DNA from 2 places in the Clostridium sp. JN-1 genome. Region 1 is predicted to be linked to the other one. Evidence: a T-box and tRNA genes for the amino acid it is inferred to sense, from the RefSeq annotation. Region 1 holds a T-box; the other holds one or more tRNA genes.
What was found. A T-box is a leader RNA that pairs with one kind of tRNA and senses whether it is charged. The one in region 1 lies ahead of proS (proline--tRNA ligase), so its partner is inferred to be a tRNA-Pro.
Positions count from the first base shown of each region.

Region 1 (15,393 bases):
AAGATGCAAAAAGAAATCTTCCATTAGCTCTTGTTGGAGGAACCTTTGCTATCATGATAATTTATATATTATATTATGTTGGATTAGCTGGATCAGTAACAAATAAAGTTATGATGGCCGGCGGTGAAGCAGGAGTTAAATTAGCATTTCAAAATGTTTTTTCAGCGGCAGGTGGTACAATACTCTTTGTATTTATTGTTATCTCCTGTCTTGGAGCTTTAAATGGATTAATGCTTGGATGTACTCGAGGCATTTATGCATTAGCAGCAAGAGACCTTGGACCAAAGCCAAATATATTTAAGCAAATTGATAGTGCTACAAATATGCCAACAAATTCATCTATTTTTGGATTGCTTCTTTCTGGTATATGGTTATTGTACTTCTATGGTGCTAACTTAACAAAACCTTGGTTTGGATTTTTCTCATTTGATTCTTCAGAGTTACCTATAGTTACTATTTATGCAGCATATATTCCTATTTTTATTGCGATGATGAAGAAAGAAAAAGATTTAAGCTCATTCAAGAGATTTGTAGCACCTATTGTTTCCATAGCAGGATGTATTTTTATGATAATTGCCGCTTGTTTTTCTCATAAGATAGCAGTCGCTGCATATTTAATTGTTTTTGCTATTATAATGATTTTTGGTGCTGTGTTCTCTAATAAAAAAGCTATTGAGTAAGTATGATATGAAAAAGGGTTAAGTTATTTAGCCCTTTTTTCATGATGTGTATTCTTTATACAGTAAAAATTGCATTTAAAAAGATAAGAGAAAAAATCCTCTTACCTAAGTCTATGAAATGGTATTCTTGTTTTAATTTTGAAAAATATTTCAAATAATTTTGAATGTAAAATTGGCGGCCTTCGCATTCTAAATATATTAAATGCACCTAAAAATATAATTAATCCTGAGAACACTATTATTGAACTCAAAACTTTACCTATAACAATTGTATTCTTTTTATTCAACTTGCTGTTAAATCTTCCAGCAGTAAAAACTAATATGAACCACCATATCATGCTTCCTGTAAATATTCCTAGAATCATAATTATTCTATTCCCAATATTATTTTGCATTCGTGATGTCATATGGAGTCCTGTAAATACAGCTATGAATGAAAAAATAGTTGCTGGATTTGCAAGGGCTATTAAAAATGTTGAAGTAAAAGCTTTAAGTGGTAAAATACTAGAAGAAGTGCTTCTTGCTGGTAATTGAGTTTGAGCTTCAATAATTTTAATTTTACTATCGTTTTTTTCATTCAAAAAAGTATGTATACCAAAGCTAGCTAATACAAGTCCTCCTAGTATGTGCAAATAAAATTCATGTAAAACGATAAACTTTTCTACCAATATAAATCCCAATGCAGCAAGCCCAGCAAATATACTATCTGCAAATGCTGATCCAAGTCCCGATATCAATCCATATTTACGACCAAATGAAAGAGTATTTTTAAGGCATATAGCACCAATTGGACCGAATGGCATACCTGTTATCAGTCCTATGAGTATTCCTCTAAAGAAATTCTTAAACATAAGGCAATTTCCTGCTTTCAATATTATATTTCCTATTAAAATTTACAATGAAAATTAGTTTATAAAATTATTTTATTCACATACTGTAATTTTATCCTCAACATAATATATATTCAATATGATGCATATTTTAATATCGTAAACTTTATGTAATATATTGTCATGCTTAAAATCTAAGTTTTTTATCTTTGTACATGAATATAATACAAAATACAATGGTCAAAAAAGCAGCTATTGGTACATACTTGCTTTTTGCAATTAACATTCCTATAAGTATTATACAAAGTGCAATGGAGATTAATTTTCCTATTAATCTCGCGGAATTACTCATTTTCTTTACATTAGTATTATTGTCTTTTAAGTTACTTTCAGTATAGTCGGCACTTCCAAATCTATTAAATGTAGTCCTTAAAGCAAAGTCTTCCTCAACTCCTTTAGAAAGAAGTTCTTCAACACTAAATATCAAATTAGATTTTAGTTCTTCTTTAAAACTTGATTCTTCGCTTTTAGGTATTATCATTTTAGATAAAAATTTATCTACATAATTATCTATTTGTTTAATTCCATTAGAGCTTATTTCAGCATCGTCTGCCATAATCAAATTCCCCCTAAAAATTTATCTATACTATATGATACAATTTATATAAATATAATACAATGTATATAAACGTAATTAACTCTATCGAAATATATAATAAAATTAACTTTACAAAACCTTTTATTTGGCATATAATCTTTGTTAATAACTTTTGGTAAATTTGTAATATTGTATTAAACCTTTGTTTGTTTATTGCTAAAAAATAAGCTAACTTTTACGTGGCTTGCTTATTTAATTTATATTATGAGGAGTGAATAAAATGAAAGCTATTATTTCTGTAATTGGTAAAGATAAGATAGGGATTATTGCTGGCATAACTTCCGAACTTGAAAAGTTTCAAATTAATGTTTTAGACATAACACAAACTATCATGGAAGAATATTTTACAATGATAACATTAGTTGACATATCCAAAATGAATGCACCTTTTGATAAAGTTAAACAAGCTTTAAAAGAAAAAGGTAAAGAGCTTGGAGTAGAAGTTAATATTCAAAGAGAAGAAATATTTAATTCTATGCATAAACTATAGGAGGGGCAAATATGGATATAAATCGTATTTTAGAAACTGATAGAATGATTCAAGAAGAAAAATTAGATATACGTACTATTACTATGGGAATATCACTACTTGATTGTTGTGATTCCGACGGCGAAAAGGCAAGAGCAAAGATATATGATAAAATTACTAAGTCTGCTGAAAACTTAGTAAAAGTAGGTGAGCAAATAGAAAATGAATTTGGTATACCTATTATACATAAAAGAATATCTGTAACACCAATATCAATGGTAGCTGGTTCATCAAATGATACTGACTATGTAAAATATGCTGAAACTTTGGATGCAGCTGCTAAAACTGTTGGTGTAAATTTTATAGGAGGATTTTCAGCATTAGTTCATAAGGGATATACAAAGGGAGATCATATACTAATAAAATCAATTCCAGAGGCATTAAGCAGAACTGAACTTGTATGTTCTTCAGTGAATGTAGGTTCAACTAAAGCTGGAATAAACATGGATGCTGTAAGAGAAATGGGTCAAATAGTTAAATCTACTGCAAAGCTTACAAAGAATGATAATGGACTTGGATGTGCAAAACTTGTTATATTTGCAAATGCAGTTGAAGATAACCCATTTATGGCAGGTGCTTTTCACGGAGTTGGAGAGCCAGACACAGTTATAAATGTTGGAGTAAGCGGACCTGGAGTGGTTAAATGTGCACTTGAGCGTGTAAAGGGTGCTAGCTTTGATGTTGCAGCAGAAACAATAAAGAAGACAGCATTTAAGATAACTAGAATGGGTCAGCTTGTAGCAAAGGAAGCTTCAAAAAGATTAGAAGTTCCATTTGGAATAGTTGATTTATCACTTGCACCTACACCTGCAGTTGGTGACAGTGTAGCACGTATACTTGAAGAATTAGGTGTTGAAAGCTGCGGCGCACCGGGTACTACTGCTGGTCTTGTATTATTAAATGATGCTGTTAAAAAAGGTGGAGTAATGGCTTGTAGTAACGCAGGAGGATTGAGTGGAGCTTTTATACCTGTAAGTGAGGATGCAGGAATGATTGATGCAGTTAATGTAGGTTCATTGTGTCTTGAAAAATTAGAAGCTATGACTTGTGTGTGCTCGGTAGGATTAGATATGATTGCATTACCAGGTAGTACTTCAGCTGAAACTATTTCTGCAATAATTGCAGATGAATCAGCAATAGGTGTAATAAATAATAAGACTACTGCTGTAAGAGTAATTCCCTGCGAGGGCAAGGATGTTGGAGATACTGTAGAATTTGGCGGACTTTTAGGACGCTGTCCTATTATGAATGTAAGTAAATTCAGCAGTGCTAAATTTGTAGAAAGAGGCGGAAGAATTCCAGCACCTATACACAGTTTCAAAAATTAAAAAATTGATCTGATTTTGTTAAAATAAATTTTTAATTATCAAACTGTTGACAATTAACTTTGTATGCTCTATCATGGAAAATAAGTTTTAAAATTGAAATTTAAATACAAAGAAGAGGATTAGTAAAAATTCAAGTCTTTTTTAAGAGAGGGAAGAATGGTGAAAGTTCCTAAAAGACAATTTTGAACCTGCCTTGGAGTTCTGTACTGAAGTAATAGTAGGATACAGCGGTTATTAATCGTTAAAATTATGAGTGAATGTACTTTTATTTAAGTATGTTAATCAGGGTGGCACCGCCGTAAGTTTAAGTCTCGGTCCCTTATTGTAGGGTTCGGGACTTTTTATTGTATTTGAAAAAAGTTAAAAATTAAGTAATAAGAGGTGTTTTATTATGTCAAATGAAAAAAAATTAGTAGAACAAATAACTTCAATGGATGAAGATTTTACACAATGGTATACTGACATTGTAAAAAAAGCGGAATTAGCAGATTATTCAAGTGTTAGAGGCTGCATGATTATACGTCCATATGCTTATGCTATGTGGGAAAATATTCAATCAGCTCTTGATAAAAGATTTAAAGATACTGGCCATCAAAATGTGTATATGCCAATGTTTATACCAGAAAGTCTACTTCAAAAAGAAAAGGATCATGTAGAAGGTTTTGCACCTGAAGTTGCATGGGTTACACAAGGTGGAAATGAAAAATTAACTGAAAGAATGTGTATTCGCCCAACTTCTGAAACATTGTTTTGTGAACACTATGCTAAGATAGTTCAATCATATAAGGATTTACCTAAATTATATAATCAATGGTGTTCTGTTGTAAGATGGGAAAAGACTACTAGACCATTTTTAAGAACTACAGAATTTTTGTGGCAGGAAGGCCATACAATACACGAAACTAAAGAAGAAGCAGAAAAAGAAACAATACAGATGCTAAATGTATATGCAGATGTAATTGAAAACTTACTTGCAATACCAGTTGTAAAGGGAAGAAAAACAGAAAGTGAAAAATTTGCAGGTGGAGATGCAACTTATACACTAGAAGCTTTAATGCATGATGGAAAGGCACTTCAAACAGCAACATCGCATTATCTTGGACAGAATTTTGCAAAGGCATTTGGAATGAAATTTTTAGACAGAGAAGGTAAGCTTAAGTATGTACACCAAACATCATGGGGTGTAACTACACGTTTAATTGGTGCTATAATAATGGTACACGGTGATAATGATGGTTTAAAAGTTCCTCCAAGAATTGCTCCAGTTCAAGTTATTATTGTTCCAATTGCACAGCATAAAGCTGGTGTACTTGACAAGGCTATTGAACTTAAGGATAGACTTTCTAAAGTTGCTAGAGTTAAAATTGATGATTCAGATAAAATGCCCGGCTGGAAATTTAGTGAATATGAAATGAAAGGTGTTCCAGTACGTCTTGAAGTTGGACCTAAAGATATTGAGAAAAATCAAGTTGTGCTTGTAAGAAGGGATACTAGAGAAAAGATAGTAGTTCCTATGGATGAATTAGAGACGAGAGTACCACAATTACTTGAAGATATTCATAATTCAATGTTTAACGCAGCTAAAGAAGTTTTAGAAGAAAAAACTAGTACGGCAGCAAGTATGGATGAATTCAAAGATGTAGTTGAAAACAAGACTGGATTTGTAAAGGCAATGTGGTGTGGAGATCCTGAATGTGAAGATAAAATAAAGGAAATTACAGGAGCTAGTTCAAGATGCATGCCATTTGAACAAGAAAATATATCGGATACATGTGTATGCTGCGGTAAAAAAGCTAAAAAAATGGTTTATTGGGGAAGAGCATATTAAATTTAAATTAACTAAATAAGTATTTTGATTAGAGAATAAGTATTTTAGGCTTATTCTTTAATTAGCTTTTTGTAAAATATATGTTTTGAAAAATATACATTATTATATTAAAATAGAAGTAGTAAAATACAAAATACATAGTTTGGAGGCTAGGAATGTTTAATGATAAAAAGTTCGGTGGTAATAAGATAAAGTATGCAATTTACTATGCAGTTATTGTAGCTATTGTAGTATTTGTCTTAAATGATTATATGGTAAATATGAGAACCAAACACATAAAATATAGTGATTTTGTAAACTATATAAATCAAAATAAGATAGAAGAGGTTCAAATATCTAGAGATAAGCTCATAATAATTCCCAAAAAAACTAACCCAAATGAAAAGCAAAAAACCTTATATACTGAAAGAATAGATGATCCCGATTTGGTTAAAAAATTGGATACTGCAAAAATAAAGTATGGAGGGCTTCCGCAGGAAAATAGTACTATTAAGAATTTTGTTGTAAACTGGATACTTCCAATTATAATTTTCCTATTCTTGGGCAAACTTTTATTTGGAAGATTGGATAAGAAAATTGGTAATGGCGTTATGTCGTTTGGTAAAAATACTGCTAAAATATATGCTGAAAGTGAAACTGGAGTAACATTTAAAGATGTTGCAGGACAAGAAGAAGCAAAGGAGTCTTTGGTTGAAATAGTTGATTTCTTACACTCACCAAAAAAGTATACGGATATAGGAGCTAGATTGCCTAAAGGTGCACTATTAGTTGGACCTCCAGGAACAGGAAAAACTCTTTTGGCTAAGGCTGTAGCAGGAGAAGCCAAGGTTCCATTCTTTTCTATAACTGGTTCTGCTTTTGTGGAAATGTTTGTAGGTATGGGTGCATCGAGAGTTAGGGATTTATTTGATCAAGCACAGCAAAAAGCTCCTTGTATAGTGTTTATAGATGAAATAGATGCAATTGGTAAAAGTAGAGATAATAATGTTTCAGCTAATGATGAAAGGGAACAAACTTTAAATCAGCTGCTTTCTGAAATGGATGGATTTGATTCTTCAAAAGGTGTTGTAATTTTAGCTGCAACTAATAGACCTGAAGTACTTGATAAAGCACTTTTAAGACCTGGGAGATTTGATAGAAGGATAATAGTAGATAGACCCGATCTAAAAGGAAGAGAAGAAATATTAAAAGTTCACGCAAAGGGAGTTAAGATATCCCAAGATGTAAATTTAACCGACATTGCAAAATCTACTCCTGGAGCTGTAGGAGCTGACCTTGCTAATATAATAAATGAAGCAGCTTTAAGGGCTGTTAAAAAAGATAGAACAGAAGTAATTCAAGATGATCTTGAAGAAGCAGTTGAAGTAATTATTGCTGGTAAGGAGAAAAAGGATAGAATTTTATCTGAAAAGGAAAAGAGAGAGGTTGCTTTTCATGAAGTAGGTCATGCACTTATAGCTGCACTTTTGAAAAATACAGATCCTGTGCATAAGATAACCATAGTTCCAACTACTATGGGGGCTTTAGGTTATACAAGACAACTTCCAACAGAAAAATATCTTAATAGTAAAGATGAAATGCTGGATCAAATATGTGTAATGCTTGGTGGAAGAGCTGCAGAAGAAGTTGAATTTAATAGTATTTCTACTGGTGCATCTAATGATATAGAAAAGGCTACTCAAACTGCTAGAAGTATGGTTACTATCTATGGAATGACTGATAGATTCGATATGATGGGGCTTGAGTCTGTTCAAAACAAGTATTTGGATGGAAGACCTGTTCAAAATTGCAGCCCAGAGACATCAACAGCTATTGATGGGGAAACTTTGAATATAATAAAGACTGCACACAATAGAGCTGAAAAGATACTTAGTGAAAATAGACCATTACTTATTAAGGTATCCGAAAAGTTGATTGAAAAAGAAACTCTTATGGGTGAAGAATTTATGGCACTCATAAATGAAAATAAGGAAGTCATAGAATAATTATTATTTTGGGTAAGTCAAAATTTATGATGAGGTATGTATTATGGATAATAGTGAATTGAATAAGGAATTAGAGAAAAAAAGTCAATTTGATTTAGAAAGTAAAAGACTTGACGCTGTATTCCTTGAAATAAAAAGGCAAGTTTTGAGCTCCATTGAAAAGAGAAAAAAAATAGCAGACTATATACTAGATTTGAGAAAGAAGAACCTTGAGGAGTACAAGGATGATGAAGATAAGATAATAGAATACTTTGATCATGAAGCTTTTGCAAAAGAAGAAGTATTTAAAATGATGGACAAAAAGCTCAAGCAGCTTACTGTATTAAAAGAGTCACCTTACTTTGGCAAAGTTGATTTTAAAGATAAGTTTGGTGAAAATACAATATATATAGGTAGATTTGGACTCAATAAGGAAGGTGAGGAAGAACCTATAGTTGTAGATTGGAGAGCTCCAATAAGTTCTGTATTTTATGCTGGAAAACTTGGAGAAGTTTCGTATGAGGCTCCTATGGGTAAGGTAAAAGCTAATGTCACTGCTAAAAGACAGTTTATAATTAAAAAATCGAAACTTTTAGGAATGTTTGATTCAAGTTTAGATGTGAAGGATGAAATACTTCAAATGGTTTTAAGCAAAAATTCAGGTGACAAGTTAAAAGATATAGTCATGACTATACAAGCTGAACAAGATGAAATCATAAGACAGCCAAAGAATAAGGTTATAGTTGTAAATGGTACAGCTGGAACAGGAAAAACTACAATAGCTCTTCATAGGGTTGCATACTTGCTTTATAATTTTAGGGAGAGCTTGCAGGATAAAGTTTTAATAATAGGACCTAATAGTATATTTATGGATTATATATCTACAGTACTTCCAAGTTTAGGTGAAGTTGGTGTTAAGCAAACTACTTTTGTTGACTTTGCTTTGGATATTATAAATTCAAATGAAAAAGTTGTAGATTTTAAAGATTATATGGAAAAAGTTTTGAGTAATGATGAAAAACTACATAAGTCCATAATTTATAAGGGTTCGATAGATTATATAGAAGAACTAAATTCACTAGTTGAAAAACTTGACTATGGATATTTTAATATAGAAGATGTTGAATTCTATGATAACATTATAGTAAGCTCAGATGAAATTGAAGAAATGTTTAATCACTATTTTAAATATATGCCTTTATTTAGAAGAAATAAAAAAGTAAAATTAATAATTTTTTCTAAGATAAAAGATGAGAGAGATAGACTTGTAAGGAATATAGAGGCTAAGTATAAAGAAGATAAGGGCAAACTAGCAGAAGAAGAACTAAATAACGAGTTAAATAATTTGATATTTAAGAGAAAAAATGCAATAAGAAATGTTATAAAAGAAGTCATGAGGGTAAAAGAAAGTTTATCGTGGCTTGAAAATGAAGACATTGTAGATATATACAGGAAGTTTAACCAAGATAGTTTTTCTAATGAGGAACTAATATATGATGATTTGGCACCTATAATATATTTAAAAATAAAGCTTGAAGGTATTAAATTTAAACAAGATATAAGACATGTAGTTATAGATGAAGCTCAAGATTATTCTCCGCTTCAATTTCTGGTTATAAAGGAACTCACTAGATGTAAGTCTTTTACTATAGTTGGAGATAGCAATCAAAGGCTTTTACCTATTAGAGGTGAAACTCCTATGCTCAATTTACAAAGTGTATTTAAGGATTTAAATATAGAATACTTTAGCCTATTAAAGAGTTATAGATCTACGCAGCAAATAATGAATTATGCAAATAAGTACATAAAATATAATGATACTTTGCCGCCTATTAGAAGTGGAGAAGAAGTTGTAGAGAAACAAGTGCACACTATGGATGAACTTACAGATGGAGTAATTAATGATATTATAGAGTCAAAGTACAAAGGTTATGAAAGCATTGCAGTAATTTGTAAAGATATGCAGCAGACACTGAACTTAGGATCTCGTATCAAAAAGAAACACCATATTACTATATTTAATAGTGAAGATGTATTATATTCAAGTGGAGAAGTAATCATTCCATCATATTTTGCCAAAGGTCTTGAATTTGATTCAGTTATTCTCATCAATATGCAAATACCACATGATGAGGGTGAAGGCAGATTAAAATATGTTATGGCAACAAGAGCTCTACATGAATTATATGTATATAATCTTACAAATTAAGCTTTCAATTTTGAAAGCTTTTTTTGTAAAAGTAAGTAGGAAAGGAATTGCATGTTATATGGATAATTCTATATTAATTTTAATAAAAAAAATAGAGCAAAAACATGACTTGAACAGGGATGAATTAATACAAATACTTAAAAATAATGATTGCAATCAAGAATTATTTAGTGCAGCAGATAGAGTTAGAAATAAGTATGTTGGGGATGAAGTACACTTAAGGGGGATTATAGAGTTTTCCAACATATGCAAGAGGAATTGCTTGTACTGCGGATTAAGGTCTTCTAATACTAATATAAAAAGATACAGGCTTACTTCAGATCAAATAATAGAATTTGCATCAAATGCAGTTGAATATGGATATAAAACTATAGTTATGCAATCAGGGGAAGATGAATACTATACTGTAGATAAACTAAAATACATAATAACAAATATAAAAAAAATGGATGCAGCTGTTACTTTAAGTATTGGAGAAAAGACTTATGAAGAATATAAAGCATATAAGGAAGCTGGAGCAGATAGATATCTTATGAGGATAGAGACTACTGACAAAAAACTATATGAATATATGGATCCTGGAATGAGCCATGAAAATAGAAAATTATGCCTTAAAAATTTAAAGCAGCTTGGTTATGAACTTGGGACAGGGTGTCTGGTTGGACTTCCAAATCAAACAATTGAATCGTTAGCAGATGATATTTTATTTTTTAGGGACGTAGAAGCTGATATGATTGGACTTGGACCATTTGTACCAAACCAAGATACACCTTTGAAAAATTATAAAAGTGATGGAAATTTTATAATGAGTCTAAAAGTTATGGCACTTACGAGATTATTAATACCAGACGCTAACATTCCTGCAACTACAGCTATGGAAACATTAAATCCAAATGGGAGAATAATTGCACTTCAAAGTGGTGCAAATGTAGTTATGCCAAATGTAACAGAAGGTGAATACAGAAAATTATATGCACTTTATCCTGGAAAAGTATGTATTAGTGATACACCTTCACACTGCAGAGGATGTATAACATCTAAAATAAAATCAATTGGGAGAAGCATAGCTTCAAGTAAAGGATTTAGAGTTAAAAATAAAGTTTTTCATTAAATTAAGTATTGCCTGTATTTTGTAATTATGATATACTAAATGTAATCATTAATTATTATATAATTAATGTGGAAAGATTTAATGTATGAGTAACATTTCTTCTTTTTTAGGAGCGTAATGTGAGTCAATTTTTAAATCTTAATTCTATAGAAAAGGAGGAATGTTAAGATGGCAGATAAAACTTTAGTTTGTAAAGATTGTGGAAAAGAATTCGTATTTACAGAAGGCGAACAGGAATTTTATAAAGAAAAAGGTTTTGAAAATGAACCTAAGAGATGTCCTGATTGCAGAAAAGCAAGAAAACAACAGAACAATAGAGGATTCAGAGGTTAATATTGTTTTGCAATTTAAGTCCTATAAGAATTAATTCTTATAGGACTTTTTATTTTGTGCAGGGAATACCGCTAGTATTCCCTGCACTAAGTTACAATATGGGTGTATTTCATATGAAGTACACCTTTATTTTATATAAAAAACTTTAAATTACTACAATACTTCAAATAATCATATAAAAATGTAAACGTTCATATAAATTGCTTGCAATAATTCATAAATAGTGATAAAATTCAATTAAACAAATAAATAAACATAAAAATGAACAAAACGTTTACTTAAGGAGGAAAAAATGAGTAAGATTGATGAGATAAGCAAAGAAAGTTGGATTATGAATGCATTTCCGGAATGGGGAACATGGCTTAACGAAGAAATTGAAAATGAAAAAGTAGCACCGGGAAATGTAGCAATGTGGTGGCTGGGATGTACCGGACTTTGGATAAAAACACCTGAAGATTGTAATATTACAATTGATTTATGGTGCGGTAATGGTAAACGTACACACGGTAATGGCAAAATGAAAGTAGGACATCAAATGGCAAATATGTGCGGTGCGAGAGCAATGCAGCCAAATTTACGAGCAATTCCATTTGTAATTGATCCTTTTGAAATCAAAAAAGTGGATGCAGTATTAGCAACTCATTATCATCAGGATCATATGAGTGCAGAATATGCATCGCATGTAATTAAAAGCGGCATGACAACAGTTGATAAAGATGGGAAAGAAATTCCAGTTCCATTTATTGGACCTAAGAAATCAGTTGAATTGTGGCAATCCTGGGGAGTTCCAGCTGAAAGATGTATTACTGTAAAACCTGGAGATACTATTAGGATAAAAGATCTTGAAATTGTAGTACTTGATTCTTTTGACCGTACGTGTATCGTAACTACAGATTCACAAGGACCTGATAGAAAAGAACTTACAGGAGTGTGTCCTACAGATATGGATGATAAAGCAGTAAATTATCTTATTAAGACACCTGGTGGAAATATATATCACAGCGGTGATTCTCATTATTCTATCTACTTTGCAAAACATGGTAAAGATTATGATGTTGATGTAGCATTTGCTTCTTATGGAGAGAATCCAATAGGGATGGCAGATAAAATGACTTCCAGTGATGTTTTGCGTATGGCAGAAGCACTTAGATGTAAAGTAGTAATTCCAATTCATTATGATGTATGGTCAAATTTTATGGCAGATGTAAACGAAATCAGAGTTCTTTATGATATGAAGAAAGATCGTTTAGATTATAAATTTCATCCATTTTTCTGGGAAGTAGGTGGTAAGTACATTTATCCAGCAGATAAGGATAAAAAGGCATATCATCATAGAAGAGGATTTGAAGATTGTTTTGAAGCACCACAGAATATTCCATATCGTTCGTGTTTATAGACTTAAGGATAAGGGGGCAGCATTTTGTTAAAAAAATTTGTAGAGATGAAACATTATAAGTTTGCGAAAGAAGCAAAGGATTGGGAAGAGGCAATCCGCATGAGTTGTGAACCATTGGAAGCAGATGGAACTGTAGAAGAAAATTATAAAGAAGATATTATTGCATGTGTGAAAAAGTATGGACCATATATAATAATTGTACCGAATGTAGCAATGCCTCATTCGCAAGAATGTGCAAAAGGGGTTCATAAAACAGCAATTAGTTTTATGAAATTAGAAAAACCAGTTAGCTTTGATTTAGAAGATCCGGAAAAAGATGCGCAATTATTTTTTACACTTGCATCATGCAATCCAGAAGAACATCTAAATAATATGGCACACTTGTCAGAAATACTAATGAATGAAAAGCTGCTTGAAGAATTGGCTAAAATTCATACACCTGGGGAGTTATTGGAACTTCAAAAAAAATATGTGAATAAATAATAAGAAAACAAATAGAATGCAGGGGGAAAACGGAGGGTAAATAAAATGAGTGTATTAATGAATATTTGGTCATATTTTGCTACAAATATATTGCAGCAGCCAGCTTTTATGATTGGATTAATCGTTATGTTTGGTTACATTCTACTTGGAAAACCATGGTACGATGTACTTGCAGGAGTAATTAAAGCAATCGTAGGATACTTGATATTAATGGTAGGTTCCAGCGGACTAGTAAGCAACTTTAGACCGGTACTTGTAGGCTTAAAAGGCAGATTCAATATGGATGCAATGGTTATTGATCCATACTTTGGACAAAATGCAGTTACTGTAGGAGTAAAATCAGTATTTGGCAAAGAGTTTGGTCAGGCAATGATACTTTTATTAATTGCATTTATTGTAAACATTTTATTAGTGCGTTTCAGTAAATATACAAAACTAAGAGCATTATTTACTACAGGACATGTGCAGGTACAGCAAGCAGCAACGGCGTATTGGCTAATCATGTTTGCATGTCCATTCTTATTAAAAGGCAACATAAAATTGATGATTGTTATGTCAGTAATTTTAGGATTGTATTGGGCAGTTGGGTCGAATCTAACTATAAAACCTTGTCAGGAAGTAACCGATGGAGCAGGATTCTGCCTAGCACATCAACAGATGTTTGGTGTTGCAATAAACTACTGGCTGGCAGGTAAAATTTTTGGAAAAAGAAAAGATGGTAATAAAGTCAAAAAAATTGATGACATTGAGTTACCTAGTTATATGTCAATATTTAATGACAACATGGTGTGTACTTCTATTTTGATGTTAATCTTCTTTGGGGCAATTCTTGTGATTCTCGGAAGAGATTATTTAACAGCACAGGGTTTCTTAAAAAAGGGTTCAAGTATGGTATTCTATGTAATTCAGACTTGTCTATATTTTGCGGTATATCTTGCAATATTACAACTAGGTGTACGTACATTCGTAACAGAACTTACACAATCTTTCCAAGGTATTGCAGATAAATTATTACCAGGTTCTATTCCAGGTGTAGATTGTGCAGTTATCTTCGGATTTGGTTCTGCAAATGCAGTACCACTTGGATTCTTAGCAGGATTTATGGGTCAGATATTGGCAATCACAGTACTAATTGTATTAAAGAGTCCAGTACTTGTTATTTGCGGATTCGTTCCTGTATTCTTTGATAATGCAACAATTGCAATTTTTGCAAATGAAAAAGGCGGTATTAAAGCAGCATTGATTTTACCATTCCTTTCGGGAATAGTGCAAGTATTTGGTTCTGCATTTATTGCAGGATGGGTTGGTATGGCTGCTTATGGTGGATATCTTGGAATGTGGGATTGGGCAGTTATATGGCCAACCATGACAGTAATTATGAAATATTTGAGTTATGCAGGTATTATTATTTGTGCAGTTGGTTTAGCTGTTATTCCACAAATACAGTATAGATTAGATAAAAAAGGTTATTTTAAGATAACAGAAGACTATGAAGAATATAAAGAAATGAAAGGAATGGTTAATAATGAATAAAGAAAATATAAGTTTTATGGTATGCTGTGCAAATGGAGCAGGTTCTAGTTTAATGATGAAGATGACATTGAAAAAGGTATTAGATAAAGTAGGAATTAAACCTGGAAAACTTCAGCATTGTTCACTTTCAGAAGGAAAAAGTTCAGCATCACAATATAATGTCGTATTATGTGCTAAGAATTTTACAAGTATGTTTAAAGATGCAGAAAAAAAAGGAACACAGGTAGTTGGACTTCGCAACATTATGTCTGCAAAAGAAATTGAGGAAAAGTTGAGAGAACATGGTGTGATTGATTAGATATATATGGAGGCAATTATGGAAAAAACGTATACATTAGGATTATATGAAAAATCAATGCCAAAGCAGCTTAGCTGGAAAGAAAAATTAAAGGCAGCAAAAGAAGCAGGCTTTGATTTTGTGGAAATCAGTATTGACCAGACAGATGAAAAAATCAATCGTATTTATATGACAAAAGAAGAACGTCTGAAAATGGTACAGTATATGTTTGAT
Region 1 covers NZ_CP033465.1:809,696-825,088, forward strand. Annotated here, with positions in the region: gene EBB51_RS04045 (APC family permease) at 1-680, shown strand, start outside; gene EBB51_RS04050 (LysE family transporter) at 782-1,531, opposite strand; gene EBB51_RS04055 (hypothetical protein) at 1,698-2,126, opposite strand; gene EBB51_RS04060 (ACT domain-containing protein) at 2,389-2,658, shown strand; gene EBB51_RS04065 (PFL family protein) at 2,670-4,025, shown strand; T-box leader at 4,126-4,348, shown strand; gene proS (proline--tRNA ligase) at 4,417-5,853, shown strand; gene ftsH (ATP-dependent zinc metalloprotease FtsH) at 6,009-7,838, shown strand; gene EBB51_RS04080 (UvrD-helicase domain-containing protein) at 7,882-10,026, shown strand; gene hydE ([FeFe] hydrogenase H-cluster radical SAM maturase HydE) at 10,085-11,137, shown strand; gene EBB51_RS04090 (zinc-ribbon domain-containing protein) at 11,306-11,470, shown strand; gene ulaG (L-ascorbate 6-phosphate lactonase) at 11,763-12,866, shown strand; gene EBB51_RS04100 (PTS sugar transporter subunit IIA) at 12,891-13,349, shown strand; gene EBB51_RS04105 (PTS ascorbate transporter subunit IIC) at 13,395-14,882, shown strand; gene EBB51_RS04110 (PTS sugar transporter subunit IIB) at 14,875-15,180, shown strand; gene EBB51_RS04115 (L-ribulose-5-phosphate 3-epimerase) at 15,199-15,393, shown strand, end outside.

Region 2 (15,393 bases), 910 kb from region 1:
CTACATTTAACTTTTTTTCTTTGATTTTAGGTTCAAACTTTATTACACATAACCTAATTACTTCATTTATATCAATTTCTTCTATCCTAAGTCTAAATTGGCCTGATTCTATAGCTGATAAGTCAAGCAAATCATTTACTAATCTAGTCAATCTTTGAATTTCTTCATATGTAATGGATAAATAATAGTTTTGCTTATTAGTTGGTATGACTCCATCTAACATGCCCCCTATAAATCCCTTTATTGATGTTATAGGTGACCTTATCTCGTGTGACACATTTGATATGAATTCTCTTCGATTTTTTTCAACTTCTTCTAGTGAGTCTGCCATTGAATTAAATGATTTTGCAAGTTCTCCTATTTCATCTTTAGACTTTACATTTACCCTCTTATCAACATCACCCTTTGCTATTTTATATGCTACATGATTAATTTGTTCCAATGGTCTTATTATTATTCTCTGGGAAAAGTAATAAATTACAATACATGAAATTACAATAGCAAATATAACAGAAATCCAAATTATATGATACACCTTTTTAAGTGGGTCTTTTAGTTCATTTATTGAAGTGTGCATCATTATTGCACCCTTGAAAACTCCTTCATCTGAAAAGACAGGTATTTCATATGTATGAACTGGAACCTTAAATATACTTACATATACTCCTTTTTTTTCAATTGGCTGACCTTCTCTTAAACTTTCTAAGTCACCTGTAAGCATTTGAGTTCCTATAAGATCTTTATGTGCATTATTTGAAACTGCATATACATAGCCATAACTATCAACTAGCCATATATCTGCTGATAGATAGCTGCCTATGTTCTTTAAGGTTTCATTCATTTTATCTGTTAAAATATTTCCCTGCAAATACTGAATTGCTGCTTCACTTATAAATTGGGATTCTGTCGAAAGTTGACCTTTCCTCTGATCAAAATAATATTCTTCAAACCAGTACGACAAAAAAGAAGCTGTCATTATAAAAGTTATTGATATTATTACTGTAAATGTTGCAAGAAGCTTAGAAAATAAGCCCTTTCTCATTTTACTTCACCTCAAATTTATAACCAACTCCCCAAACTGTTTCTATTTGCCAATTAGATCCTCCTTGAAGCTTTTCTCTAAGCCTTTTTACATGAACATCAACGGTTCTTGAATCTCCTGGATAATCATATCCCCAAACTTCACATAAAAGCTGTTCTCTAGTAAACACCCTGTTTTTATTATTAGCTAAGTAATACAATAATTCGAATTCCTTTGGCGGCATTTTAATTTCTTTCCCATCATATATAACTGTATATGAATTTATATCTATCATTAATTTTTCAAAATTCAATACTTCTCTATTTTCATTATCCATATTGTATCTTCTTAAAACTGCCTTTATTCTTGCAAGCATTTCCTTTGGTTCAAAAGGTTTAACCATATAATCATCTGCTCCAAGTTCTAATCCCAGTACTTTATCAAAAGTTTCACCTTTAGCAGTAAGCATGATTACAGGTGTTTCATAATCTTTTCTAATCCACTTAAGAACATCTATACCATCAACATGTGGAAGCATTATGTCCAAAAGTACTAAATCCGGCTTATATTCTAAAAATACACTTTGTGCTTCTTTGCCATCATGTGAAACTTTAGTATCATAACCTGCACTCTCAACATACATTTTTATAACTTCACATATATTTTCGTCATCGTCAACTATGAGTATCTTCCCTATAGATCCTTCCATTTAAATTTACTCCCCTCCATTTAAATCATTAGAATATATTAACATATACATCTATAACTTATCACATATTATATATATTCTAAATAGTGAAATAAAAATTTGCATTTATTCCACTAAAATTCATTGTATATCCTAAATATAAAATATGAGCATGCAGATGACTTTCTGCATGCTTTTAGTCTTATTCTTCAAATAATTTACTTACTGAAACATCTTCGTATATTCTCTTTATAGCTTCTGCAAATATAGGAGCTACTGATAATATTTTAAACTTATCAAGCTTCTTTTCTTCCGGTAAACTTATTGTGTTGAGCATAACTAATTCTTTTAGTTTGGATTCCCTTATTCTCTCAATAGCTGGGCCGGACAAAACAGCATGTGTACAGCATGCATATACTTCTTTTGCACCCATATTAATTAATGCATTAGCACCGTTTGTTATAGTGCCTGCAGTATCTATCATATCATCTACTAGTATAACAGTTTTATTCTTTACATCTCCAATAATATTCATTACCTCAGATACATTGGCCTTAGGTCTTCTTTTATCTATTATAGCAATTGGTGCCTGCAGCTTATCTGCAAACTTTCTAGCTCTTGTTACACTCCCTAGATCAGGTGAAACAACAACTACATCATCCCTATCTGCAAATCCATTTTGTTTAAAGTATTTTGCTAAAATAGGTGCTCCAAGTAAATGATCCAATGGTATATTAAAGTATCCTTGAATTTGGGATGCATGTAGATCCATTGTAAGTACCCTATCAGCCCCAGCTGTAGTTAAAATATCTGCAACTAATTTTGCTGTAATTGGATCCCTTGCCTTAGCCTTCCTGTCTTGTCTTGCATAACCGTAATATGGAATTACAGCTGTTATTCTTCCTGCTGATGCCCTTTTGAAAGCATCTATCATAATTAAAAGTTCCATTAGGTTGTCATTTACAGGATAATCTGTTGATTGAATCACAAATACATCTGTACCTCTTACTGTCTCTCCGATATCAACTGATATCTCTCCATCACTGAAAGTTGAAACCTTTGCTTCTCCAACTTGTAGTCCTAGTGTGTCAGCTATTTCCCTAGCTAAATCAAGATTAGAGTTACCTGCAAAAATTTTAATGTTTTTACCATGGGTTATCATTGTTAATCCTCCTAAAACTTATTTCTTTAGTCCTTTTTTTTCTACCCAACCTTCTATGTTCCTTTGTTTGGCTCTTGCAATTGCTAAAGCTCCTTCTGGAACTTCTTTTGTTATTGTTGAACCTGCAGCTATATATGTATTTGATTTAACAGTAACTGGAGAAACTAAGTTAGTATTACAACCTATAAAAGCATGATCTCCAATTATAGTTTTATATTTTGCTTTTCCATCATAATTTACAACAACAGTTCCGCATCCAAAGTTACATCCACTGCCAACTTCTGCATCTCCAATATAAGTTAAGTGAGATACTTTTGTATTGTCACCTATTGTTGATTTTTTAATTTCAACAAAGTCACCAATTCTAGCTGACTTTCCTATAACAGTTTGCGGTCTTATATAAGCATACGGTCCGACTGTTGTATTATTTCCTACTTCACTATCTAAAATAACAGAACTTTGTATTGTTACATTTTCATTTATGACACTATTGTCAATTCTTGAATTAGGATATAGTATACATCCTTCTTTTATTATAGTTGCTCCCTGAAGTACATTACCTGGATATATTATAGTATCATTTCCTATTTGAACATCCATATCTATATATGTATTAGCAGGATCAATTAATGTAACGCCATTTTCCATATGTTTTTCATTTATCCTATTTCTCATAACCTTTTCAGCTTGTGAAAGTTGAACCCTAGAGTTGACTCCCATCGTCTCTTCAAATGGTATTGAGAAACCGCCTATTCTTTCACCGCTTGATTTTAAAATTTCAATTACATCTGTTAGATAATATTCTCCTTGAGCATTACTATTATTTAATTTATCAATACTTAAAAGCAAACTTTCTATATCAAAGCAATACATTCCAGAATTTATCTCTTTAACTTTAAGTTCTTCTTCATTACAATCTTTGTGTTCTACAATTTTGCTTACTTGTTCACTTTCTTCTCTTATTATTCTGCCATAGCCATCTGGATTATCTACAATAGATGTAACTACAGTTGCCTTATAATTACCTTTTTCGTGAAAATTAAAAAGCTTACTTATAGTTTCACATGTAATTAGTGGTGCATCTCCAGTAAATATTGCAACTGTTCCCTTTTTACCACTTAAAAATTCCTTAGCGCACATAACTGCATGGCCTGTACCTAGCTGCTTTTGTTGAAATGAATAACTTACATCTTTTTTTGAGGTAGCTTCTTTTACTTTTTCTGCTCCCTTACCAATTACAACATCTATATTTTCAACTTCAGACTTTTTAATAGCATCTATGACTACATTTACCATTTCTTTCCCACATACTTTATGTAATACCTTTGGGATGGAAGATTTCATCCTTTTTCCCTCTCCTGCTGCCAATATTATAGCACATTTATACATTATAACACCTCTTTGTATACTTTTTATAAATAGTATAAAAAAACATCCCTTAATATTATATTTTATATATAACATATTTTCAACCTTATGATGTAACTTTATATCAACTTAGAGGGATAATAAAAAGGAGTGATATCACTCCTTTTTATTATCCCTCTGACTTTTCGTCAGAAACATTTTCTTCACTTTTTACTTTTTCATATTCTTCTAAAATTGACTTCTGAATTTTTTCTCTTGTTTGAGTATTAATTGGGTGTGCAATGTCCTTAAATTCTCCATCAGGAGTCTTTCTACTTGGCATTGCTATAAAAAGCCCATTTTGACCCTCTATAACCTTTATATCGTGAACTACAAATTCGTTATCAAAGGTTACCGAAACTATAGCCTTCATTTTACCTTCGGCTGCTATTTTTCTAACTCTAACATCTGTAATTTGCATATAAACCACCTCCAAGATGCTTATGTATATATTATTCTCTATAACATATGATTATCCTCCTTATTTTTAAAAAAATCAATAAGTTTTTTGAAAATTTATTATTTAAAGAATCTAGAAGGATATAACAGAGATTCACCCTTTTCATTGACACCTTTAAAATCAACTATAGATACATAATCATGTATTAGTTTCCTAGGTGTCTCCATGTTATCTATTAAAACACCTATTCCCAAAAGTTTGCTTTCAAATTCCTTTAGTAGATCAATTATGCCCATCGCAGTTCCTCCAGCTTTCATAAAATCATCTATAAATATACAGTTGCTATTCTTATTTAATGATTTCTTGGATAAGGACATATTCTGTATTCTACCACTAGAACCAGATACATAATTTATGCTCAATGTAGATCCTTCTGTAATTTTCGTTTCACGTCTAGCAAGTACTAATTGAACGCCCAGCATTTTAGCTACTTCATATGCAAGTGGTATACCTTTAGTTTCAACAGTTATCACATAATCTACATCTTTAGTTATAAAGGCTGAAGCAAGTATCTTACCTGCTGTGTGAATTATCTGCGGATCAAATACTATGTCAGTTACATATAAAAAGTTCCCTGGTATTATTCTATCCCTACTTTTCAAAATAATACATAATTCTTCAGCAAATTTCCTACTTTCTTCCTTGGACATACCACAGACATATTTAATGCCTCCTGCTGCACCGGATATAGTGTTAATTTTGCCCATATCAAGTTTATTTAAAGTATCTTTAATAACTACTAAGTCTTCACTTATTGTTGACTTAGCTGCATTAAACATATTAGTAAACTTGTTTAAGTTTATAATTTTGTTAGGATTTTCCATTAAAGTTTTAGTTATTGCAGCTACCCTCTGGTTTCTAGTAAATTTCTCCATTATACCACCTATCTATATAAAAATTTTTTTTACGAATAATATCAAATAAATTTAATCTATTATTCATATTTTATTCTAAAACATAAATAATATCAATACACTTAAAAAGAAACAGAGGACAATTGACAGAGAAGGAGGATTTTTCTTAGCTTCGCTTACGAAAAATCTTTAATAAAAAAAAGCGGCTACAGCCGCGTTATTTCGCTTCGCTCAACTTTTTTTGGGCGCAGCCCTTAACTATGCTGCTTTATTACTACTTTTCTTATTATTACATTTTTATATAACTATACTTTTTATGCGGCAGCATATTAATGTTTTTCACTTTAAAACTCATATGTTATTTCATAAACACCATCATATTTTTTTGACCTCATTATAACCCCGCATTTTTCACAACTAAACGTAGATGGTTCAATTATATTCTCATCATCTATTTCATCAAATATTTCAGCCACATCTTTTGGTATATATTCTTCTACTTCACAATTCTCATATTTAAGTTCCTAAAAATAAATAAAATAGTAAAAAGAAAAAGCAAGACAGGCTATATAAGTGAAAAAATAATTTATACTTCTGAGGATTGCAGTAACTGTGATCATAAGATCAAATGCATAAAAGGAGATAACTGCAAAACACCATTAGAAGAAAGAGTTAAAAATCTTGAGACTTCAAAGCTATTCAACATGCTTAGCAAAGAGAATCTTGAAAGAATTGTAAGCAAATCAGGCTGCGAGTTGAGAATGAATCGAAGTATTCAAGCCGAAGGCTCTTTTGCAGAGATAAAACAGGATATGAGATTTCACAGATATCTAAGTAAAGGTAAAAAGAATGTTTTGGCAGAAAGTGTTCTGTTAGCAATGGCACATAATATAAATAAGCTGCATAATAAAATTCAGTCAGATAGAACTGAAACACATCTTTCTCCATTTAAAAAAAGTGCATAATTTTAAAATTTTAAAAACTCTGCAAATCAAAAAAACCTAATATCAAGAGTTTTGAGGTGCACCATTTTTTAAATATTGAACTCATTTGTCCTTAAAGTATCATAAAAGTTTCCGTAAAATACCTAAAAACGCTGCCACGTTAGCAAATTTTTTTATGCTAATGCGACAGCCCCTTTTTTTTATAGACAATAAAATTCCAGTAAAAATTCTATTTTTACTGGAATTTAAGTGCTAAACCTCTGAGTTAGCAATGTTTCGCTTAAGCGAAACGAGCTATCAAAAATTTAATTAAAGATTTTTCGTAAGCTAATCTTACGAAAAATCCTCCTTAATTGTCCTCTGTCCTCTGTTTTTAGTATTGTACTATTTCATTCACTCATTGTATTATTTGATATATATAAATAAAAATTTATTAATAATGTTTTTTTGAGTAGTTTTTGTATATAATTAATAAATAGAGTATTTAAAAGGAGCTGATTTAGGTGTCGTTTGATTTTATTAAAGACAAAGACAAGACAATACATTTTATAGGAATTGGTGGTATAAGTATGAGCGGTTTAGCTCAAATTCTGTTAACAAGGGGTTTCAATGTCTCCGGATCAGATATGAAAGCCTCACCTGTAACAGATAAATTAGCCTCAATTGGTGCAAAAATATATATCGGTCAATCGGAGAATAATATAACAAATGATATTGATTTAGTAATATACACAGCAGCTATATCTAAAGATAATCCCGAGTACGTTAAGGCTTTATCTTTAAATATCCCAATTATGAGCAGAGCTGAACTCCTAGGTCGTATAATGAAAGGTCATAAATACAATGTTGCAGTATCTGGAACTCATGGTAAAACTACTACAACCTCTATTATATCTCATATATGCTTAGCTGCTAACCTAGACCCTACTATATTAGTAGGGGGACAATTAGATGCTATAAATGGTAATGTACGTTCAAGTAACAGTCAATATTTTATAACTGAGGCATGTGAATACAAAGGTTCTTTTTTAAAGTTTTTCCCATACATTGGTGTAATATTGAATATCGATGCAGACCATCTTGATTATTATAAAGATATAGATGATATACAAAATGCTTTTATAAAGTTTGCTAAGCTTATTCCTAAGGATGGCTATTTGGTATGCTATGCTGAAGATAAACGAATGGATAAAGTTATCTCAGAATCCAATTGTAATGTAATAACTTACGGCATAGATAAAGGAAATGTTACATGTAAGAATGTACATTTTAATGAAAAAGCTTGTGCTTCATTTGACGTATGCAAAGATGGAAATGAGCTAATGCACGTTCAGTTAAATATTCCGGGCAAACACAATATATTAAATGCACTAGCAAGTATTTGTGCTTCGCTTTGCCTTAATGTATCCAGCGAGAATATAGTCAAAGGTATTGCAAACTTTAAAGGTATACACAGAAGATTTGAACTCAAAGGTGTTAAATCCGGTGTTACTGTAATAGATGATTATGCACATCATCCAACAGAAATAAAAGCTACATTAAGTGCAGCAAATAATTATCCACACAAAAGAATTTTTTGTGTTTTTCAACCTCATACCTACTCTAGAACACTAAATTTATTTGATGAATTTACTAAAGCCTTTGATAATATTGACGAACTTATACTTGCAGATATATATGCTGCAAGAGAAAAAGATACTGGAGTCGTTAGTTCAAATTCCCTAGGAGATAAAATAAGAGAACGAAACGTTAAGTGCTCTAACTTTCACAGCTTTGAAGACATTGTTTCATATTTAAATGAAAACTTAGAAAACGGCGATTTACTTCTTACAATAGGTGCTGGAGATGTATTTAAAGTAGGAGAAATGTATTTAAAGTAAACTTAATTTAAAAATATTTATACGTGTAAAATCCTCCAGTATGGTAATAATATTAGTAGTTACCTTATTGGAGGTGTTTTTATGAGAAACTTTTTAATATCTGCTGGTGTAGATATCATATTCATCTTTGCATCTTACTTTTTATTTCGAGCAGTAATTAGAGGTCCTCTGCGCCATAAAATGTATGAAAGATTTTTTAGCTCTTTTGCTAAATTCGTAATTTATATTTTTTTATTATCTGCAATCATAACTTCTATCGCAGCGTATATCCTCTACAGAACTCGATATATTACTTATGTAAATATAATAGCACCTGCACTTGTATCAATACTAGTAGGTTTCTTTATGTCCTTGGTTCCAACTAAAGGCATAAGTGATGAAAAAGATAAAGCTTAGTTTAAATAAATTATTAAAAGAAACTGTCTTAAATGATAATCTGCATTTTAAGACAGTTTTTAATCCAATTGATACCACTTTTTTAATTTTTGTATTGATTTTTTCGTAAATATAATATATAATATTCATGTACTCATCGGGGTGTGGCGCAGATGGGAGCGCGCGTGGTTTGGGACCATGAGGTCGCAGGTTCAAGCCCTGTCACCCCGACCAATAAGTTACGTATAAAAGGAGTAAACAAAAGTTTACTCCTTTTATATTCAATTATGCTTGACATATATAGGTATAATTGCTAAATTATAATTATACTAAATTTATATCATAGTTTAAACGGGGTGTGGCGCAGATGGGAGCGCGCTTGCTTCGGGAGCAAGAGGCCGCAGGTTCAAGCCCTGTCACCCCGACCATAGTGGTAAATGAATATACCACTTTTTTTATACTTTAAATTCAACTGCTAACGTTCTTTAAATTATGTTAACTTTTTATAATAACTGCAGAATTATATAACTTCAGGATAAAAAATTACTAATTATCCATAATAAACTCATGAACAGTATAAAACTTTTCTAAAATGGTTCTACTTTTAAAAATTTATAAGGATGTGTTTTATCATGAAAGAAAATTATGAAGACTTGTTTAAAAGTTTAGCTGAATCTTATGTTAATGGTAACTTTGAAGATTGTGTAAAACAAATTTTAAGTAAGCCAAACATTAACAAAGAATATCTTAGTAATGTTATATCTTCCTTATGCGGCATTAAAGTTGATTTTACCAAAGACTTTATACATGATTTAAAAAACGCCATATCTAATTATAATCCAAACCATAAAGTAGTTGAAAAAATACGATACTGCAGTGCAGACTGCAAAGGTACCAATAATGGTAGTACACTTTGTCAAAGTTCGTGTCCATTTGATGCAATATTCATAGACAAAGATAATAATAATGCCTATATTGATGGATATAGATGTACAGATTGTGGTTTCTGTGTCGAAGCATGTCCTAGCGGAAGTATTCTTGACAAAGTTGAGTTCATTCCTCTTATTGATATTTTAAAAAGTAATAGTCCGGTCATTGCTGCAGTAGCTCCTGCAATTTCAGGTCAATTTGCCAATGCAAATATTAATCAATTGAGATCCGCTTTCAAAAAGTTAGGATTTACTGATATGATAGAAGTTGCTTTCTTTGCTGATATGCTAACTTTAAAAGAGGCTGCTGAATTTGACATTCATGTAAATAATGAAAAGGACTTAATGATAACTTCATGCTGCTGTCCTATGTGGGTTGGAATGGTAAAAAGAGTTTATAAAGACTTAATTAAATATGTATCTCCATCAATTTCACCTATGATTGCAGCTGGAAGAGTTTTAAAAAAACTAAATCCTGATTGTAAAGTTGTTTTCGTAGGACCATGTGTTGCAAAAAAAGCAGAAGCAAAAGATAAAGATCTAGCAGATGCCATAGACTTTGTACTTACATTTTCTGAATTAGAAGACATATTTAATGTATTTAACATAAAACCTCAAGATTTAAAAGAGGATATATCTTCAGAATATGCATCAAAAGGCGGAAGATTATATGCCCGTACTGGAGGAGTATCAATAGCAATAGGTGAAGCTATAGAACGATTATTTCCTGAAAAATACAAACTGCTTAAAACAACACATGCTAATGGAATAAAGAAATGTAAAGAAATGTTATCAAAAGTTCAAAAAGGAGATATACATGCTAACTTCATGGAAGGAATGGGATGCATCGGCGGCTGCGTTGGCGGACCAAAGGCAATAATTCCGCGGGAAATTGGGAAAGAAAAAGTAGATGAGTTTGCAGAAAAATCATCTATAAAGGTACCCATTGACAGTAACTGCATGATAGAAATATTAAATAAAATAGGTATAAAATCTGTAGATGATTTTAAAGAAGACAATGCTCAAACAGAAATTTTTGAAAGGGAATTTTAAATAAATTTAAACTTAAAACCTTTAGTTTAATTGGATGGAGGGAATAATTTTATGTTTGAAAATATAAAAGCTGCCATTTTTGATATGGATGGAACTTTAATAGACTCTATGTGGGTCTGGGATAAAATCGATGAAGATTTTTTAAAGAAAAGAAGTATACACATACCCCAAGGTTTTAAAAAAGGACTTGATAAACTAGATGCTGGGCAAGCTGCAAAATACTTTAAAGATACTTTTAATTTAAAAGAAGGTATAAGGGAAATTGAAAAAGAATGGTTTGATACTGCCCTTTATGAATATTCTAATAATGTCAAATTAAAACCTGGAGTAAGGGAATTTTTATTGTTATTAAAATCTAAAGGTATTAAAATAGCTTTAGCTACAAGTAATTATCCTATACTAGTTGAAACCTCATTAAAAAAAAATAACATATACGACTTTTTTAATGTCATAGTGACTGCAAATGATGTTAAGAAAAATAAAAGTTTTCCTGATATATATCTACTTGCAGCAAAAAGATTAAATATAGCTCCAAATCACTGTATAGTATTCGAAGACATATTACCTGCAATCCAAGGTGCAAAAGCTGGCGGCATGACTGTTATTGGTATTCACGATAACTATTCTGAATACGAAAGAGAATCTATCATAGAAAAATCAGACAAGTACGTATACAATTACGATGAGTTAACCAGTTCTTTTGCTTAATATTTATTTTGTCAATGTAACTTTTCACAACTTCTGCATATATATAATATATGTATAAATTGTGGGAGGGATTTTGTGATATTCGCAATTTTATTTTTAATCGTTATATCAATTAGTTTTTACTTTTATACTACTTTAAATAATAAACTATACGATCAAAGGAAGCAAATACTCGTACTGAAACACGAAAATAGTAATTTAAAGCATAAGCTTAAGAAATCTCCCTCTCAAAATATAAAATCTATATCTATAGAATATGTAACACCTAAATACAATAGGGGGATTATAATAAATTATTGTAGTGTATACTTGTCTCCAGTAGATGATTCAATGAATATAATAACTTCACTTAGACAAGATACACACGTGTTAATTCAAGACAGTGCTATTATAAGAAATACCAGGTGGCTTAGAGTATACTTTGATAATAAAACAGGAATAAATAATAAGGGTTGGATAATTGAAAACAATGTAAAAGCAGATTATATATAAAAAATGTTATTTATAAGCGGCTAATTATCTAATAAACAAGGGGGACATTTTGATGACATGCAAGTTTTATCTGCGCAGAGGCATGGGTAGAAAATCTGAAAATGGTTATCCATGGATTTACTTAAACGAAATTGAAAGTTATGATGGAGAATATAAAAACGGCGACATAGTTGAGGTCTACAACTTTAAGGATAAGTTTATAGGTAAAGGCTGTGTAAATAATCTTTCAAAAATTTTTATAAGAATACTGACTCATGATATAAATCAGCACATAGATGAAGGCTTTTTTAGGAAAAGGCTGCATGATGCCTGGGAATATAGAAAAAAGGTACTCATAGATACTTCATGCTGCAGACTTCTATTTGGAGAATCTGACTTTATTCCAGGACTTATAATAGATAAGTATGGAAACTATTATGTTATTCAGTTTTTATCCCTAGGGATTGATAAATATAAAGACACTATAGTAAAAATACTAGTTAATGACTTTAATGCAAGTGGAATCTATGAAAGAGATGACATAAAGGTTAGAGAACTTGAGGGTCTTGATCTAACTAAAGGATTTTTAACTCAACCTTTTGATACCAATATACAGATTAGTGAAAATGGTGTCAAATACATAATAGATATTGAGAATGATCAAAAAACCGGATTTTTTTTGGATCAAAAAGAAAATAGACAGGCAATACACAAAGTATGTAAAAACGCAGAAGTACTAGATTGTTTTACTCACACTGGATCTTTTGCTCTAAATGCAGGTATTGCAGGAGCTAAAAGTGTACTTGGAGTTGACATATCCCGCCAATCAATAGAATGTGCTAAAAGAAATGCAGAACTCAATGGTCTATCAGACATCGTTAAATTTGAATGTCATAATGCTTTTGACATACTGCATACTTGGGCAAAACAAGGTAAAAAATATGATGTTGTAATTCTTGATCCCCCAGCTTTTACAAAATCTAAATCCACAATTTCAAATGCAATAAGAGGATATAAAGAAATTAATTTAAGGGGAATGGAAATGATTAGACCTGGAGGATTTTTAGTCACATGCTCATGTTCACATTCTATGAGTGCAGATTTACTTAAAAACGTAATATTAGCTGCCGCAAAAGACAATAAAAGATTCTTAAGACAAGTAGAATTTAGAACTCAATCTGCTGATCATCCTATTTTATGTTACTTTAATGAATCATATTATTTAAAGTTCTACATTTTTCAGATTATGTAACCTTTAACAAAGACAGAGGGAAAAAAACAGAGGACATAGGACATAGGACAATTGACAGAGAAGGTTGATTTTTCTCCGCTGCACTGCAAAAAATCTTTAATAAAAAGCGGCCACAGCCGCGTTATTTCGCTTCGCTCAATTTCTTTTGGGCGCAGCCCTTAACTAGGCTGCTTTATTATTACTTTTTTTATCATTAAATTTTTATATAACTATAACCTTTTATGCGATAGCATATTAATATCGTATACTTTAAAATTCATATATTATCCCATGAATACCTTCATATCTTTTTGGTCTCATTATAGCTCCTCATTTTTCACAACTAAACGTAGGTGGTTCAATTATATTTTCACCATCTATTTCATCAAACATTTCAATCACATCTCTTGGTATATATTCTTCTACTCCACAATTCTCACATTTAAATTTCTAAGAAAAAATAAAAGAACATATCTAGATTTGATTTACACAAATCTAGGTACATTCTCATGGTTACACAATGTTTCGCTTTAGCGAAACGAGTTATCAAAAATTTAATTAAAGATTTTTCGAAGCACAGCGGAGAAAAATCAACCTTCACTGTCCTATGTCCTATGTCCTCTAAAAAATGCTTTGCATTTTTAACATATCTTCTTATATTCTTCATCCTTAAACACACCTATAATACCATTTTTATATTCAGGAACTAAATCTATTATATCCTTTTTACAACAATAATTTAAATCATCTTCTAAGTGAAGCTGTTTTAACTTTTTATAGTGATTTGCATGTTTTATAAAATCTTTAATTTTGTCATTTTGTTTGTATATATATAAGGCTGTTTTAGCTATATCCGCAAGTTCAACATCTTCTTTTAATTTCAATATACAATTCAATATATACCCACTGCATGCAAAATCATCTATAGAAAACTGTCCATAAGTACCTGAGTTTACTATAACCACGTCATTATTCAATTCTATAACCTTTTTTGATACTGCGCTGGCATTTATCATTGCACCTATTAAAATATTTTTAGCTAAAACACTTCTCTTAATTGCTCTAGTTCCATTTGTTGTTGTCATCACAAGTTTTTTACCTTTTATAAGCTTGTCCTTATATTCTAATGGAGAATTTGAAAAATCAAAGCCACCTATTTTAACAGCATTTCTTTCTCCGCCAAGTACACAGCTGCTTCTATCTTTATTAGCTATTTTAAGTGCTTCTTCTACTGTCAAAGTTGGTATAACTTGAGTACATCCATTGTTGATTGCTGTAATTATTACAGACGTAGCCCTAAGTATATCAATGACTACTACTGTTTTATCCTTAACTTTTTCATTTTTTATATCATCAGCAGATATTATTATATCTAGTTTCATAAGGTCTTCACATCCCTTCATTCTTAGAAAATATGCCTTGATAAATATTTCTCTTTTCTAATTCCCTATCAATTGAATTTAAAACTTCCCACTTTTTAAGGCTCCACTTTGGACCTATAAGTAAGTTTCTCGGTGCATCTCCGGTAAGTCTATGAATAACTACATTAGAAGGAGTTATTGATATTGCCGAGCAAATTATATCCACGTACTCCTCTTGAGACAAAAACTTTAGTTCATTACTTTCATATAATTTCTCCATAGGAGTATTTTTTATTAAATGAAGAAGATGAAATTTAACTCCTTGTATATCCTTACTTGTGACGTATCTCACTGTATTCATCATATCTTCTTTAGTCTCATTAGGGAGTCCAAATATAATATGAACAACTACATCTATTTTCTTTTTTCTAAGCACACTAACTGCATTGTCAAAAACGTCTAAGGTATATCCTCTGTTTATTTTATATGCAGTATTTTCATTTGATGTTTGAAGTCCTAATTCAACCCATGTATATGCCTTACTATTAAATTTAGACAATAATTCGACAACTTGAGGCTCAAGACAATCTGGTCTCGTAGCAACAGCTAATCCTACTACATCTTCTTGAGAAATTGCCTCATTATATCTCTTTTCAAGCACATCTAAAGGAGCATATGTATTTGTATATGCTTGAAAATAAGCTATATACTTGCCGCCTTTCCACTTCTTATGCATAACACTTTTTACTTGTTCAAATTGGTGTGCAATATCGAAGTTTCTATTTCCTGCAAAATCTCCAGATCCTCTTTCACTGCAAAAAATACATCCTCCTGTGCTTATGGTACCAT
Region 2 covers NZ_CP033465.1:2,694,882-2,710,274, forward strand. Annotated here, with positions in the region: gene EBB51_RS12950 (HAMP domain-containing sensor histidine kinase) at 1-1,042, opposite strand, end outside; gene EBB51_RS12955 (response regulator transcription factor) at 1,044-1,730, opposite strand; gene EBB51_RS12960 (ribose-phosphate diphosphokinase) at 1,912-2,871, opposite strand; gene glmU (bifunctional UDP-N-acetylglucosamine diphosphorylase/glucosamine-1-phosphate N-acetyltransferase GlmU) at 2,890-4,260, opposite strand; gene spoVG (septation regulator SpoVG) at 4,409-4,699, opposite strand; gene purR (pur operon repressor) at 4,798-5,613, opposite strand; gene EBB51_RS14000 (hypothetical protein) at 5,937-6,068, opposite strand; gene EBB51_RS12980 (transposase) at 6,132-6,557, shown strand; gene murC (UDP-N-acetylmuramate--L-alanine ligase) at 7,040-8,416, shown strand; gene EBB51_RS12990 (hypothetical protein) at 8,498-8,812, shown strand; tRNA gene EBB51_RS12995 (tRNA-Pro) at 8,950-9,025, shown strand; tRNA gene EBB51_RS13000 (tRNA-Pro) at 9,144-9,219, shown strand; gene EBB51_RS13005 ([Fe-Fe] hydrogenase large subunit C-terminal domain-containing protein) at 9,424-10,773, shown strand; gene EBB51_RS13010 (HAD family phosphatase) at 10,825-11,481, shown strand; gene EBB51_RS13015 (hypothetical protein) at 11,557-11,973, shown strand; gene EBB51_RS13020 (class I SAM-dependent rRNA methyltransferase) at 12,026-13,204, shown strand; gene EBB51_RS13030 (2-phosphosulfolactate phosphatase family protein) at 13,825-14,565, opposite strand; gene EBB51_RS13035 (TIGR01212 family radical SAM protein) at 14,573-15,393, opposite strand, start outside.
Region 2: it has a tRNA-Pro gene. The T-box ahead of proS (proline--tRNA ligase) is inferred to sense a tRNA for this amino acid. The anticodon was not compared.